One region of the Micromonospora sp. NPDC003944 genome, then DNA from elsewhere that is predicted to be linked to it. Evidence: riboswitches for the same ligand, from Rfam matches in the RefSeq annotation. Region 1 holds a riboswitch; the other holds the start of a gene.

Region 1 (7,297 bases):
CACCCAGATCTTCCCGCCGGTGCGGTCGCTCGAGTTCTGGTTGGGCGCGGTGGCGGCCGAGTTGATGCGCCGAGGTCTCTGGCGCGGTCCCGGTCTGGGCGTGGCCAGCGGGATCTTCGTGGTCACCTGGGTGGCGGCCGCGCAGTGGATCCGCGCCGAGCTGTGGACCACGCTGCTCGCGGTCGCGTACCTGTTGGTGATCACCGCCGCCGCGGACGCGGACGTGCGCGGTCGGCGCTCGCCGTGGCGGTCCCGGCCGTTGGTCTGGCTCGGTGAGGTCTCGTTCGCCTTCTACCTGGTGCACGTGCTGGTGATGACGAGCGTGCTGCGCTGGAGCGGCACCTGGGGGGTCGGCTTCGAGGGCTGGCACGGCCCGGCCGTGGTGCTCGGTTTCCTGGCGGCGAACCTGGTCCTCGCCGGCCTGCTGCACCGCTTCGTCGAGACCCCGATGATGCGCCGCCTGGCGCCGCGCCGTCCGGCCCGTCCGGCGCCCGTGCCCCGGCAACGCGCGGCCGGCACCCAGGCCGCCGGCAACGACACCGCGAGCTTGGCCCGGAGCGAGGCCGCAGACGAGGTCGACCCGGCCGACGGTCGATCACCGTACGTCGACAAGCGCTGACAGCGTCCACCCTGGTCAGCGGGTCGGCGCGGCGTCGTCCGACACGCCCGTGGTCGGTGCGCCCGGGTCGGTGCGACGGTAGCGTGGGTGCGTGCTCCCGGTCGCGTTCACCTGTCCGCTGTGGTGGGTGGCGCGCTGGGCGACGCGGGTGCTGACCAGCCTCGCCGTCGTCGCGGCCCTGGCGCTCGGCGCAGGCCCGGCCACGGCCGCCGGGTCGATGCCCAGCCCGCTGTCGACCCCCGGCGCGGTGCCGGCCGCCGCCGTCGCCGGGCCGCTGGAGGCCTCCTGCCGCCACGTCGAGGCGCAGGGGGTGGCGCGGTCCGCCCCGGCGATACCGCCGGAGGTCACCGAGGAGTCGGTGCTGGCATGGTCGGTCGGCACGCCGGTGGCGCTCCCCGGCGATGTGGGCGCTCTCGTGGCCGGGGTGCTGCCGGTTCGCGCGGCCGGGTCCGAGCGGCTGCCGCTCCTCGACCGGGCGAGCGGTCCGGCTCCCCGAGCCCCGCCCGGGCGCTGAGCCACCGGGACGACCGTCCCGTCACCGCGCCCTGTCGATCCACCAGCTTCGTACCCCGCTGACCCGTGGTCCCGCCGTGGCCCGCTTGTCGGCGTGGGTCCCCATCGCACTGCTTTCTCCCCGAGGTGCCGACCATGGAGACCGCTGTCTTCTACCAGTTCGTGACCGAGGTGCCGCAGGCCGCCGCCATCTGGTCGACGCTGTTCCTGCTGACCCTGGGCCTGCTCACCGTGCTTGCCGCCCGCCCCGACCGGGACGGGCCCACTGACGATCCGCTGCCGGCCGTGCCCACCGCACGGGAGGTGGCCGCCGCCGAGGCCGTCGACCGGCGCCGCTACGCCGAGGAGGTGGCCGTCGCCGCCGCCGGCGCGGCCACCACCGCCAGGCGGCGACGCGCCGACTGGCTGACCGCCCAGGAGCAGCTGGAGGTGGCCTGGACCGGGTACGACGAGGCGGACACCGCCGCGCGTCGCTTCGCCGGCGCCGAGATGCTGCCCACCCCGCAGACACCGCACACTCCCGCCGAGTACGCGGCCCGGGAGCGCTACCTGCACCGGGCGGCGATGGCGGCCTACTGGCGGGGCGACCTCAGCATCGCGCAGCTCGGCGACGTGTTCGGCCACCGGCACGGGTGGGATCCCCGGCGACACCCGGTCGAGCAGGAGGCGCTGATCAGCCGGGTGGTCCGGGACGCGCGGCGTGTCGACTACCAGGCTGCCGCAGGCCGGGAGCGGGTCGCCTGGCGTGACGCGGAGTTGGCCGCCGAGTCGGCTCGTGTCCTCGCCGAGGAGGCGTACGCGGCGGCGGCCCGAGTGCACCCGGCCCCGGCGTCCGCGCCTCGGACGGTGGCCAGGGTGTTGCGTCCCGCCGTCGTGGCACGGTGGCGCCCGGCCCGGGCGGGTTGAGCCCGATCCGTGATGTGAGGCCGGTCACCAGATTGGGAAATCGGACGTCCAGCGCGGTTGGTGGGATTGTTCCGGCGAATGTGGTGCCGTTGTTTGCGGCCTGTCCGGTTGTCGCCCGTCGGCGTCACCGTAGCCGGTTGTCCCATCGAGTCACGTCATCGGCAATACGCGCAGAAATTGTTCCGCCGATTGGGGTTTACACAGGTGAACCTGGCTTGGCACGGTGCGGAGCGGCCAGTAGTGTCGTCACGTCCGATGCGGTAATCGATCGCAGGAAGCGACGCCGCATCGACCCGCTTAATCGTGATCTACGAACCGGGGACCCATCAGTAAGTCCGGGGTGAATCCGCGAGCCACGGCCCGCGGTAGGGCGATCTTCCCGCCCGAATCCGTCAGCTAACCCGGTAGGCGGTGTCGGAAGGAGTCACTCCTCGTGCAGCACCTTTCCACCCCTCGGTTGTTCCCTCGCCTCCACGGCGCGGCGGTGCACCCGCTCATCCGTCACGTGACGGTGAGCTGACCCCCGGGTCATCGCCTCTCCCGCCCGGCCGCGCCGGGCGTTCCCCTGAGCGGTTCACCATCCGCGGACCACCGTCCGCGTGCTGACGCCTGCCCGGATACCGGTCCGGCCCCGGTGTGCCGCTCTCCCCCTGATCCGTGGAGGACCCCGTGAAGCACACCCTGAAGCGTCAGCTCCGCCGCCTCGCCAGCGAGCGCCCGTACCAGATCGTTGCCGCCTCCGCCGCGGCCCTCGCGATCGCCACCACCACCGGCGCCCTGCTCACCAACGCCGACCACGCCCCGGCCAGCCAGCGCACCGCGACCACCGTCGCCGAGATGCGCAGCGACGTCGCCGCCTCCCGCAGCGAGGTGCGGGACGCGTCCCCCTCGGCCAGCGCCGCGCCGACCACGGCCGCCCCGACCACAGGTGCCGCGTCGCCGGCCGCCAAGGCCAAGAGCAACCCGGACCTCACCCGTAAGCCGACGCCGCCGAAGCCCCCCGCGACCAAGGTGCTCGACTACGACTACGAGGCGCAGAACACCTACTACAACTGCGGCCCGGCAGCCACCCGGAACGCGCTCAGCGCCGCCGGCATCGACCGCACCCAGGAGGAGCTCGGCGCCGAGCTGGGCACCACCGAGATGGGCACCAACTCGGCCGAGGACACCACCCGGGTGCTCAACGCCGAGGTGAAGGGCTCCCCGTACCGGACCCGGATGTTCGCCGGCGCGCCAAGCCCGGCGCAGATGGACCGGCTCCAGGCCGACGTCGTGAAGGCCATCACCGACGGCCGCGGCGTGGTGGCAAACGTCGTCGGGGACGCCACCGACACCGACGGCGGCTGGCACTCCTACGGCGGCGGGCACTACATCGCCGTCGTCGGCTACAAGGACAACGGCCGCACCGTACGCATCGCCGACTCGGCGAACCCGGCCGACCCGTCGTACTGGATCACCACGATCGACCTGGCCAACTGGATCGCCAGCCGGGGCTACTCCGCCTGACCCGGGCACGCTTACCGCCGCGGGCGCCGTCCCCCACGAGGGGTCGGCGCCCGCGGCGTCGTCGGCTGTGCGGTCAGTAGGTGACGAAGCCGTACAGCGCCTTGTGGTTCGACTTCGTCCCGACGACCGTGTGGTCGACGGCGGACGACTGCACGCTGCCCCTGACGAACAAATAGTCGATCTTGCTGGAGCCGCTGGTGGCCGCCGACCCGTACCCGGTCATGCCATAGCCGGCAAGCGTGCCGGGGGCGATGCCGGTGCGGTTCGCGTCGATCCCCACCACGCGGATGGTGGACGCGTTCAGCAGCGCGGTCGCGTCCGCACCGAGGTGGATGCCGCTGTCGGCGATGCCCCGGTCGCCGTCGCCGGCGCAGGCGTTCTGCCGGTTCTCCTGCGGCAGGTGCATGGTCGCGGCGAACACACTCGTGCCGGTCGCCTTGATGGTGAACCGGGCCGCGATGGCGCTGGTCCGCTTCCACTTGTAGTAGTCGGTGCTGTCCGGGTCGCTGTTCGGCGGCTTGTACAACGTGCACCCGGCGCCGTTGGCGTACGCCGTGCCCGGCTTGAGCCAGCCCGCGCTCCAGTACTTCGAGATGTCGCCACTGGCGAGGTTGAGCGTCCGCTTGTTCCAGACGATGGCGTTGGTCTGCTTCTTCTTGAGGTCTCCGAGCGACGCCGAGCTGCACCGGTGCGTGCTTCCCCACGGCTCCGGGTCGTCCCACGCCACGATCGCCCCGTAGCTGCCCGCCGGGTAGCCGAACTTCGCCGACAGTTGGTCGGCGTACGCCTCGGCCTGGCCGGTGCCGCGCACCTGCTGCACGATCAGGATGTCGGGCGCCAGCACGCCGCTGGTGCCGGTGCGACCGGCGTCGTCGACGAGGATCGAGCTCAGGTGGTCCGGTCCGGAGATGCGGGTGCAGCTTCCGTCGGAGTTGTTCACCACCAGGTTCTCGATGTTGTTGTTGTAGACCCGCAGGACCCGGTCGGCCGCCGCGACCGACGCGCCACCCGAGACGGCGGTCGACGGCGCGACGGGCGCGGGGGGTGTCTGCGGCGCGCCGAGCGTGGCGGCCGTCAGGGCCGCCACCAGCACTGGTCCGACAATTCTGAGCACGGTGGGCTCCTCTCCTGGGCGGGATCGACGGACGGCGCTCCCGGTCCGAGGGCGAAGACTACAGTGGATCTTCGTGGTGCGGGTGACACCTCTCGAACCTGGCGGTGAACCGTGGGAGACTGCGGCCGTGGTGGAGAAATCGGGTGGTAGAAGGCCGGTTCTGCTGCTGCTGCACGGCATGGGGGCGACCGGAGACGTGTGGTTGCCCTGGGCGCCGTACCTCGAGCAGCACTGGCCCGGGCGATGGCTGGCACCGGACCTCGCCGGCCACGGCTGGGCGCCGCCGCTGCCCTCGTACTCCTTCGCGGGTCTCGCGGAGCGGATCGGGCAGGCCCTCGCTCCCGACGACCGGCTCGTCGTGCTGGGGCACTCGCTGGGTGGGGTGGTCGGTCTGGCGCTTGCCGCCCGCGACGCCGGGATGCCTGTCGACGCGGTCGTCGGCCTCGGCATCAAGGCACAGTGGTCACCCGAGGAGCTGACCCGCGCCGCCGACCTCGCCGCCCGCCCGGTCAGTTGGTTCGCCACCCGCGCCGAGGCGGCGCGCCGCTACCTGCGTGTCTCCGGGCTTGTCGGCCTGGTCCCACCGGACCACCCGGTGGTGGACGCGGGGCTGCGTCAGGTCGACGGCCGGTGGCGTCTCGCCATGGACCCGACCGCCTTCGCCGTCGGCGAGCCCGACCTGGCCGGGCTGCTGGCGGCGACCGACGTGCCGGTGGTGCTGGCGCGCGGGGAGACCGACCCGATGGTCACCGACCAACAGCTCAAGGAGTACGGCGTACCTGTCGCCACGCTGCCCGGCCTCGGCCACAACGCGCACGTGGAGGACCCGGCCGCGGTGTTGGCGCTGCTCGACCCGTACCGCTGACCGGCTAGGCCGGTGCGGGCGCGGCAAGTGTCTCGGCGGGTGCCAGCTCCCGGCGGGCGGCGCTCAGGAACGCCTCGGCGTACGACTCGGCCGGGAAGTCTCCCAGGTAGCGGCGGCGGGTGGCCCACCGGGCCTCGGCCAACGGGTCGGTGTCCAGCAGCGCGGTCAGCACCTCGTCCACGTTGGACATGTCCCGGTGCAGCACGTAACCCGACCCGGCCAGCGGGAACCGCTCCACGAACCGGTCGCCCTCGCCACCCATGTCGGTGACGGCGTACGGCTTGCCGGAGTAGAGGAAGTCCGAGATCACGCCGGAGACGTCGGAGACCAGCGCGTCGGCGGCGTTGACGCACTCGGTCAGGCTCAGCTCCCGAGCCGCCGCCCCGACCACGTGCTGGCGGCCGGTGCGGGCCCGGTCGGCGACGAGCAGCTCGGTCAGGCGGCCCAGCTGACGGGCCGACGCCGGGTTCTGCGCGGTGTACGGGTGGGCCCGCAGGATCACCGTCGCGCCGCGCTCCAGCAGCCCGCGCAGCAGCTTCTCGGCCACCGGCAGCGAGCAGTAGTCGGCGTCGGCGTGGTGCCCGGTCCAGGTGGGGGTGTAGAGCACCGTCGGGTGCGCCAACCCGCGCGCGGGCTCCGGGCGTACCTCGATCGACTCGACCTGTGGGCGGCCCACCACCACGAACTTGTCCGCAGGGATCTGCACCCCGGCGCGGGCGTACCTGTCGATCGCCGCCTGCCCGGCCACGAAGATCCGGTCGAAGATCCCCGACACCGGGTTGGCGCTCGGTGCCTTGTCGCTGTCGCCGTGGTGCAACTGCACGTGGGTCAGCTGGGTGAAGCGGACGCAGTGGCTGTTCTTCGCCCCGTGGTTGACGTAGAACGCCGCCCGCAGGCTCGGCACCAACGCCTCGTCCATCGCCCGCAGGGTGGGGCAGTAGACCACCGGGGCGTCGGTGGCCGCCGCGATCGGGGCCAGGAACTCCGGTTCACGAACCATGACCAGGAACGGCCGGCCGATCCGCTCCAGGTACGGCAGCCACATGGTGACCTGGTACTCCGACCCGGGGGGCGCGGAGAAGTAGAGCAGGAACTCCGGTTGGTGCCGACGCAGCGCAGCGGCCACCGTGCCGCCACCGGCCCCCGGCCGGAACCGCCGCCGGGCCAGGTCCAGTGCGACCGCTCCGGCGCCCACCCCGACCAGCAGGCTCGCGGCGAGCGCCACACCGGCTGGCAGGGCGAGCGCGGCGGCGAGCGCCAGGACGGCGAGCAGCCCGAGCAGAGCCGTGTCGAGCCGGTCGGCGATCAGCGGCGTCCAGGCGCGTACCGGCAGGTTGGCCGCCCGGATCTCCAGACCTCCGGCGGTGCGCAGCGGCCCCACCAGCAGCACCAGCCCCAGCAGGACCAGCCCGGTGGCGACGAGCGCGAGGTCGAGCCCGTCGTCGAGCCGCCGGGAGTAGCCGACCAGGACTGCGGCGGCGACCAACGTGGTCTCCGCCACGAGGTCGGCGCCGGGTCGGATCCGCTGCTCGGCGGCCGAGGCGGCAAGCGCGGCGACGGCGAGCGCCAGCCCCCAGCCGGTGGCGCCGGTGAGCGCCAGCACGACGAAGGCCAGCACGGCCAACCCGGTGGTCAGGCACCGGGCGGCCAGCTTTCGGACCAGGTCGCCGCGCATGTCGCTCCGTTCGTGGTTCCGCAGCCGTCGGCGTCAGTTCGGGGACGAGGCGCCGGCCGGCGTCTCGGCCCGGTCCGACCCGGCCTGCGCCGGCACGGT
Region 2 (7,297 bases), on a different contig from region 1:
CCGACCCGGCTGCGGCTGCCGCCGTCTGACGCGTCGAGGGCCGCTCCGCGTCACGCGGAACGGCCCTCGACGGGGATCGTGCGGGTCAGAGCAGCGACATGTGTACGTGGTCGGTGTGGTTCGACGGCCCGCTGTACGAACTCCAACCGGTGGCCGGGAACCAGATCTGCCGGTTCCAGATCACGTAGTAGATACCGAGCCGGTCGGCGTTACGGATGAGGAACGCGGCGACGTTGTTGCCGTACGTCCGGGTGTCGTTGTTGTGCCACGGGGAGAAGCCGCTCTTCTGGAGCGACCAGTCGCAGGCGCGGCCCTTCGGGTGCTCCCACGGCCCGCCGGGGCGGTAGCAGCCGACGAACCGGTTGAAGCCGGCCGCCTTGACCTCCTTGTACGCGTGCAGCGTGCGCGGAGTGACGCAGCCGGAGGTGGTGGGGTCGTTCTCGCTGCACGACTGTGGCTTCCAGTCACCGTCGGCCGTGCGACCCGGGCCGATCTTCGCGACCTTGGAGGTGGCGTCCACCAGGCCGCCGGTGAAGCCCTTCCCGCCGACGAGGGAGAGCGCCTTGTCGGCCTCGCTCTTCCGCTTCGCCATCAGGGCGGTCTGCTTCTGCTGCTCGCGGACCTCGGTGTCGAGCGCCAGCTTGGCCTGCTCGGCGCGGGCCCTCACCTCGTTGACCTCGGAGAGCTTCTTCTCGTTGACCATGTTCATCTCGTCGAGCATCCCGGCACGCCGGACGAACGAGTCGGGGGCGTCGCTCTCCAGCAGCATCGCGACCGCGCCGATCCGGCCGGTCCGGTACGCCTGGGCGGCGATCTGCCCGACCTGCGGGGCCAGCGCGTCCAGGTCGGCCTTGGCCCGGTCGACCTCCGCGGCCAACTCGCCCTGCCGCTTCTTGGACTTGTCCAGCTTGGACTTGGCGGCGGAGTAGTCGCGGTTGGCCTGCTCGATGACGTCGTTGAGCAGCTTGGGCTCGCCGTCCTCCTCGTGCCCGGACGGTGTGGGGTTCGCCGGGGCGGCGTGCGCCGGGAACGGCCCGGCGAACACGGTGAGTGCGGCGATCACGGCCACCACGGGTGTCATCCAGCGGCGTAGGGGTGCCGTCACAATGTTCCCTTCCGTCGACCGCCGACCGGGTTAGCTGACGGGTTCGGGGCGGAAGTGGCCCCTACCGCTGACGCGGATTCACCCCAGGTACCTGGGTCCCCGGCTCGCCGGTTGGCGATTGGGCGGTGGCACCGCAGGCGCCGCTTCGCGCCTTCATCGGTAACCGGCAGCGAGGTTACCCGAGAGTCGACCGGGTGAGCTACGCCTGGATGCCGACCAAATGCGTCATTTCGCCATAGCGTTGAGTGACCAGTGACGCGGTTCTCAGGGTGGATGCCCGATCTGGTCACGCTGAGGAGTGTCACCATGCCGTATCCGTGCTCCTGTTCGACTCCGGCCACCTGTCGGTGGCCTGGGATGGGGGTGCGGTCCGCGGCTGGTCCGGCTCGTCGGAGCCGGCCGTTCGCGGTGAGCTGAGTGCGGCAAGTGCCTCGGTGCGGTCCGGCTGGGGTCGCGAGGCGGGAGCGTCGGTGGGCCGCGTGGCGTCGGTGGACGGCGTGGTGTCGGTGCGCCCGGCGGCGGTCACCACCGCGGCCAGCCCGGTGGTCAGTGGCACGGCGGCGATCAGGCCGAGGGTGGCGACCGCGCTGCGGACGATCTCCTGTGCCAGGAACTCGCTTGTGAGGATCTGCCCGATCGGCCGCGAGTCGGCGGTGAGCAGGAGCAGCAGGGGCAGCGACGCGCCCGCGTACGCCAGCACGATGGTGTTGACAGTGGAGGCGATGTGGGCTCGACCGACCCGGGTGGCGGCCGTGTAGAGCTGCAGCCGGGACAGCCCTGGATTGGCGTTCGCCAGCTCGGTGACGGTGGCGGCCTGGGTGACCGTCACGTCGTCGAGCACCCCGAGGGATCCGATGATGATTCCGGCGAGCAGCAGACCGTGCAGGTCGACGTCGCCCTGGAACATCGACAGGGTGGTGGCGTCCTCGCTGCCGAAGCCGGTGAGGTGGGTCGCGGCCGTGGCGATGGTGGCGAGCACGCCGGTCAGCACCAGACTGCCCAGGGTGCCGAGCACCGCGACCGAGGTCTGTGCGGAGATTCCGTGCGTCAGGTAGAGCACCACGAACATGATCAGGGCCGCGCCGACCACCGCCACCAGCAGTGGTGACTTGCCGGCGCCGATGCCCGGCAGCACGAAGGTGAGCAGGATTGCGAAGCTGGCGGCCAGGCCGGCGAGCGCGGCGAGACCTCGCCAGCGACCGAACGCGACGATCGCGGCCGCGAAGACCACCGCCAGCCACACCATCGGTGTGCCACGTTGGTGCTCGGCGATGTTCCAGTTGCTCGTGGTGGGGTCGACCGGGTCGGCCAGTTCGACCAGGATGACCTCGTCGCCGACCTCGACCCGGGGTGCGCCCGGCCCGTCGGGCACCGGCGTCCGTACCTCCTGCCCGGCGGCCGGCCCGTCGTCCACCCGGACGTCGACCGTGCCACACCGCCCCTCGCCGACCCGAGGGCTGCCCTCGGGGGCCGACGGTGTCTGCGGGCACGGCTCGCTCACCACCCGGGTGACCGTGCCGGCGTAGCGCGGCACATCCGCGCCGCCACCGCTCTGCGGTGACTCGCCCCGCGGCCAGAGCAGCGCTGCGGCGAGCACGGTGGCGACGAAGAGGGGCACCACGGTCACGACGAGGATCCGTCGCACCCTCGGTGGGGCGGACGGAGCGGAGTGTGTGTGGTCGGCGGCCAAGGTGGAACTCCCAACGATCCGGTGCGGGGTACGGGTCAGCGGGCCGGGCGGTTCACCGTTTCGGCGGAAACGCGGCGGACGGCGGGGCGGATCGCTGCCTGACGACCGCCTGATCACTCACGGTCAGCGCTCGGCCGGGTCGGCCGAAGGCGACGCCACGTCGGAGCGGCGCCGGTGACCGACTGTGCAGCGGCATACGGAGGGCCATCGTGGGAGATGCTAGCCAGCCCACCCGGGGGTTGCAGGTCGTGGCGGAGTGTCGGGTGGCCGATCCGACCGCGTGACGGTCGGCAAACCGGCATGTTGGAGCCATGCCCGCTCCGTCACCGCCGGACCCCGACCACCCGCACCCCGCCGGACCCGTGCCGCACGACAAGCACGCCGGGCACGATCCGGCGATGTTCCGCCGTCGGTTCTGCTTCTGCCTGGTGTTGACCGTCCCGGTGGTGCTGACGAGTCACCTCGTGTCGGACCAGCTCAACCTGCCCGGGGACGGCGTCCCCGGTCGGTCCTGGGTGGGCCCGGTGCTCGGCTCGGTGGTGTTCTGGTGGGGCGGTTGGCCGTTCCTGGTCGGTGCGGTCCGGGAGGTGCGGGACCGGGCGCCCGGGATGATGCTGCTTGTCGCGATGGCGATCACCGTCGCCTACACCGCGTCCCTGGCGACCAGCGTCGGTGCCTTCGACCTGGACTTCTGGTGGGAGTTGGCTGCGCTTGTCACCATCATGCTGCTCGGGCACTGGCAGGAGATGAAGGCCATCGGGCAGGCCCGGGGGGCTTTGTCGGCGCTGGCCGCGCTGTTGCCGGACGAGGCCGAGCGGGTGGCGGCGGACGGGCGGGTCGAGGCGGTGCCGGTGACCGGTCTGCGGATCGGTGACGTGGTGCTGGTCCGGCCGGGAGGTCGGGTGCCGGCCGACGGTCGGGTCGTCGACGGCGGCGCCGAGCTGGACGAGTCGATGATCACCGGCGAGTCGCGACCTGTCGCCCGGAGGGCGGGCGACCGGGTGGTGGCCGGCACCGTCGCCACCGACTCGGCGATCCGGGTACGCGTCGAGGTGTTGGGTGAGCAGACCGCCCTCGCCGGCATCCAGCGGATGGTCGCGCAGGCCCAGGGTTCCGCTGGACGGGCCCAACTGTTGGCCGACAGGTTCGCCGCCGCGCTCTTCTACCTGGCCAGCGGCACCGCCGTGCTGACCGTGCTGGTCTGGACCGCTCTCGGTCGACCGGACGAGGCGGTGGTCCGTGCGGTCACCGTCCTGGTGATCGCCTGTCCGCACGCGCTGGGTCTCGCCATTCCGCTTGTCGTCGCGCTCTCCACCGCGCTCGCCGCGCGCTCCGGGATCCTGGTCAAGGACCGGTTGGCCCTGGAGCGGATGCGGACCGTCGGCGCGGTGCTCTTCGACAAGACCGGCACGCTGACCCGGGGCGAGCACGGGGTGACCGATGTGGTGACGGCGCCCGGCGTCGAGCGCGACGAGGTGCTGCGGATCGCGGCGGGCGTCGAGTCGGACAGCGAACACCCGTTGGCCCGGGCGATCGTGGCGGCGGCAGGGCGCGCCGGCCCCGCTCGGGCCGTCGGTTTCCGGTCGCTGCCGGGTCGCGGTGTGCGGGCGGCAATCGACGGTACGGAGTACGCGGTGGGCGGGCCGGCGCTGCTGCGGGAGCTGGGCCTTTCACTCCCGGAGCAGGTGCGGGCCGCGACCGGGCGGTGGTCGACGCGAGGTGCCGCGGTGCTGTACCTGGTGCGGATGCCGGAGACCGTGCTCGGCGCGTTCGCGTTGACCGACGAGGTGCGGCCCGAGGCCCGGCGCGCGCTCGACGAGTTGCGGGCCGAGGGGGTCCGCACCATAGCGATGATCACTGGTGACGCGCGGCCGGTGGCCGAGGCGGTCGCTGCGGACCTCGGTTTCCGACCCGGCGTCGACGAGGTCTTCGCCGAGGTGCTGCCGGCGGAGAAGGACGACCGGGTGGCCGAACTCCAGCGGCGGGGGTTGGTCGTGGCAATGGTCGGCGACGGGGTGAACGACGCGCCGGCGCTGGCCCGGGCGGACGTGGGCATCGCGATCGGCGCGGGCACCGACGTGGCGATCGAGTCGGCCGCGGTGGTGCTGGCGTCCTCGGACCCGCGCGGGGTGGGGGCCGTGGTCCGGCTGTCCCGGGCGTCGTACCGGAAGATGCGACAGAACCTGGCCTGGGCGGCCGGCTACAACGTGGTGGCGCTGCCGCTGGCCGCCGGAGTGCTGGCCTGGGCGGGTGTGGCGTTGAGCCCGGCGCTGGCCGCGGTGCTGATGTCGGCGTCCACGATCGTGGTGGCGCTCAACGCGCAGTTGCTGCGCATGGTTCGTCTCGACCCGGCGTCGGAGTGAGGCTGGTCAGCCGCGCTTCATGAGCCGTCCGACCGCCGCCATCATCTCGGTGGCCATCTCGTCGGCCCGACCCTCGGCGGCACCCTCGTGCATGCAGTGCCGGGCGTGCCCGTCGAGCAGTCCGAGGGCCACCTTGTCCAGGGCGGCCTGGATTGCGGAGATCTGGGTGAGCACGTCGATGCAGTAGCGGTCGTCGTCGACCATCTTCTCGATCCCCCGGACCTGCCCCTCGACGCGGCGGAGCCGCGCGAGCAGCTGGTCCTTGCTTGCGGTGTATCCGCGGATGGGAGTGGGTGCGGTCATGTCGGCAAGGATAGCGTACCCCCAGGGGGTATGGTACGTTCGCTTCCGGTGGGATACCCCCACCCGGTACAGGTAAGGGAGTCATTCGATGGTCAACACGACGTACCAGGTGCAGGGCATGACCTGTGGGCACTGCGTCAGCGCGGTGAGCGCCGAGGTCGGCGCCATCGAGGGCGTGCGGGACGTCCAGGTCGACCTCGCGGCCGGCCGGGTCACCGTCAGCAGCGACCAGCCGCTGGACACCGCGGTCGTCCGGGCCGCCGTCGACGAGGCCGGCTACGACCTCGTCGACGCGTGATCGGAGGGCCGGCGTGCGTACGGTGACGAGACTTGCCGGGTTCGCCGCCGGTCTGGTGGCGGTCTTCGGCGTGACCTACGGGATCGGTCGGGTCGTCGACCCCGCCCCGGTCGCCGAGAGCCGGCACGACGACACCGCCACCCCGACGACGGGCGAGCCGAGCGGAACGGCCGACCGGCTCCCCGGCGGCCTGCTCGTCTCCGAGCGCGGCTACACCCTCGAACCGCTCGACGCCCCGGCCGGTGAGTTCGCCTTCCGGGTCGCCGGCCCGGACGGTCGCCCGGTCACCAGGTACGAGGTGGCCCACGACAAGCAGATGCACCTGATCGTCGCCCGACGGGACCTCTCCGGCTTCCGCCACGTGCACCCCGAGTTGGCCCCGGACGGCACCTGGCGGGTCGACAGCCCGCTCGCCGGCCCCGGGCAGTGGCGGGCGTTCGCCGACTTCACGCCCACCGGGGGTGAGCCGCTGACCCTCGGCGTGGACGTGACCGTCCGCGGCGAGCTGACCGAGCGGCAGTTGCCCGCACCGGCGACAAGCACCACCGTCGACGGCTACACGGTCACCCTGGCCGGCGCGCCGCAGCCCGGCCGTACGTCGTCGCTGACCCTGACCGTCAGCCGGGACGGGCAGCCGGTCACCGACCTGGAGCCCTACCTGGGCGCGTACGGGCACCTGGTGGCGCTGCGTCGGGGCGATCTGGCCTACCTGCACGTGCACCCGGACGGGACGCCGGGCGACGGTCGTACCCGGCCCGGCCCGGCCGTCACGTTCCTCGCCGACGTCCCCTCGGCCGGCACTTACCGGCTCTACCTCGACTTCAAACACGGCGGGCGGGTGCGCACCGCCGAGTTCACGGTGGTCGCCGGCGCTGCCACGACCGGAGACGTCGCCACCCCGAGCGGAGCAACCCCGAGCGGACCCGCACCGACGGGTGGGGCCGACCACGGCACCCCCGGGCACGGACACGACTGACGGGACCAGACGATGACCACCACCAGCAGACCCCTGCCCGAGGCGCCGAACCGGATCGAACTGGCGATCGGCGGGATGACCTGCGCCGCCTGCGCCGCCCGTATCGAGAAGAAGCTCAACCGGATGGACGGGGTGAGCGCCACCGTCAACTACGCCACCGAGAAGGCGACCGTCCGGTACGCCGACGGCGTCACGCCGGACGACCTCATCGTCACCGTGCAGAAGACCGGTTACACGGCGGCGCTGCCGGCCCCGCCCAGCGCGGAGCCTCCGGCGGACCCGTTGCGGGGCCCGCGTACCCGACTCTGGGTCTCGGTGGCCCTGAGCGTGCCGGTGGTCCTGCTGGCCATGGTCCCGGCCTGGCAGTTCGACTACTGGCAGTGGCTGTCGCTGACCCTCGCCGCCCCGGTGGTGGTCTGGGGTGGGTTGCCGTTCCACCGGGCCGCCTGGACCAACCTGCGGCACGGCGCGGCCACCATGGACACGCTGGTGTCGCTCGGCACCCTGGCCGCGTTCGGCTGGTCGCTCTGGGCGCTCTTCCTCGGTGACGCGGGGATGCCCG

The links. A riboswitch is a leader RNA that binds a small molecule or an ion and turns the genes downstream of it on or off. The one in region 1 is predicted to bind cyclic di-AMP.
Region 2: linked by a shared signal. The riboswitch ahead of ACWER9_RS02415 (coiled-coil domain-containing protein) and the one ahead of ACWER9_RS22905 (C39 family peptidase) in region 1 are both predicted to bind cyclic di-AMP.

What each region holds. Positions count from the first base shown of each region.
Region 1 is NZ_JBSGIV010000050.1:29,178-36,474, reverse strand. Features, by position in the region: gene ACWER9_RS22920 (acyltransferase family protein) at 1-619, shown strand, start outside; gene ACWER9_RS22915 (hypothetical protein) at 711-1,133, shown strand; gene ACWER9_RS22910 (hypothetical protein) at 1,268-2,038, shown strand; cyclic di-AMP (ydaO/yuaA leader) riboswitch at 2,323-2,464, shown strand; gene ACWER9_RS22905 (C39 family peptidase) at 2,696-3,544, shown strand; gene ACWER9_RS22900 (hypothetical protein) at 3,618-4,658, opposite strand; gene ACWER9_RS22895 (alpha/beta fold hydrolase) at 4,786-5,523, shown strand; gene ACWER9_RS22890 (CDP-glycerol glycerophosphotransferase family protein) at 5,528-7,198, opposite strand; gene ACWER9_RS22885 (D-ribitol-5-phosphate cytidylyltransferase) at 7,232-7,297, opposite strand, start outside.
Region 2 is NZ_JBSGIV010000003.1:66,378-73,674, forward strand. Features, by position in the region: gene ACWER9_RS02410 (carbonic anhydrase) at 1-29, shown strand, start outside; gene ACWER9_RS02415 (coiled-coil domain-containing protein) at 86-1,105, opposite strand; cyclic di-AMP (ydaO/yuaA leader) riboswitch at 1,110-1,240, opposite strand; gene ACWER9_RS02420 (YibE/F family protein) at 1,407-2,795, opposite strand; gene ACWER9_RS02425 (copper-translocating P-type ATPase) at 3,107-5,158, shown strand; gene ACWER9_RS02430 (metal-sensitive transcriptional regulator) at 5,165-5,461, opposite strand; gene ACWER9_RS02435 (heavy-metal-associated domain-containing protein) at 5,550-5,759, shown strand; gene ACWER9_RS02440 (hypothetical protein) at 5,773-6,735, shown strand; gene ACWER9_RS02445 (heavy metal translocating P-type ATPase) at 6,748-7,297, shown strand, end outside.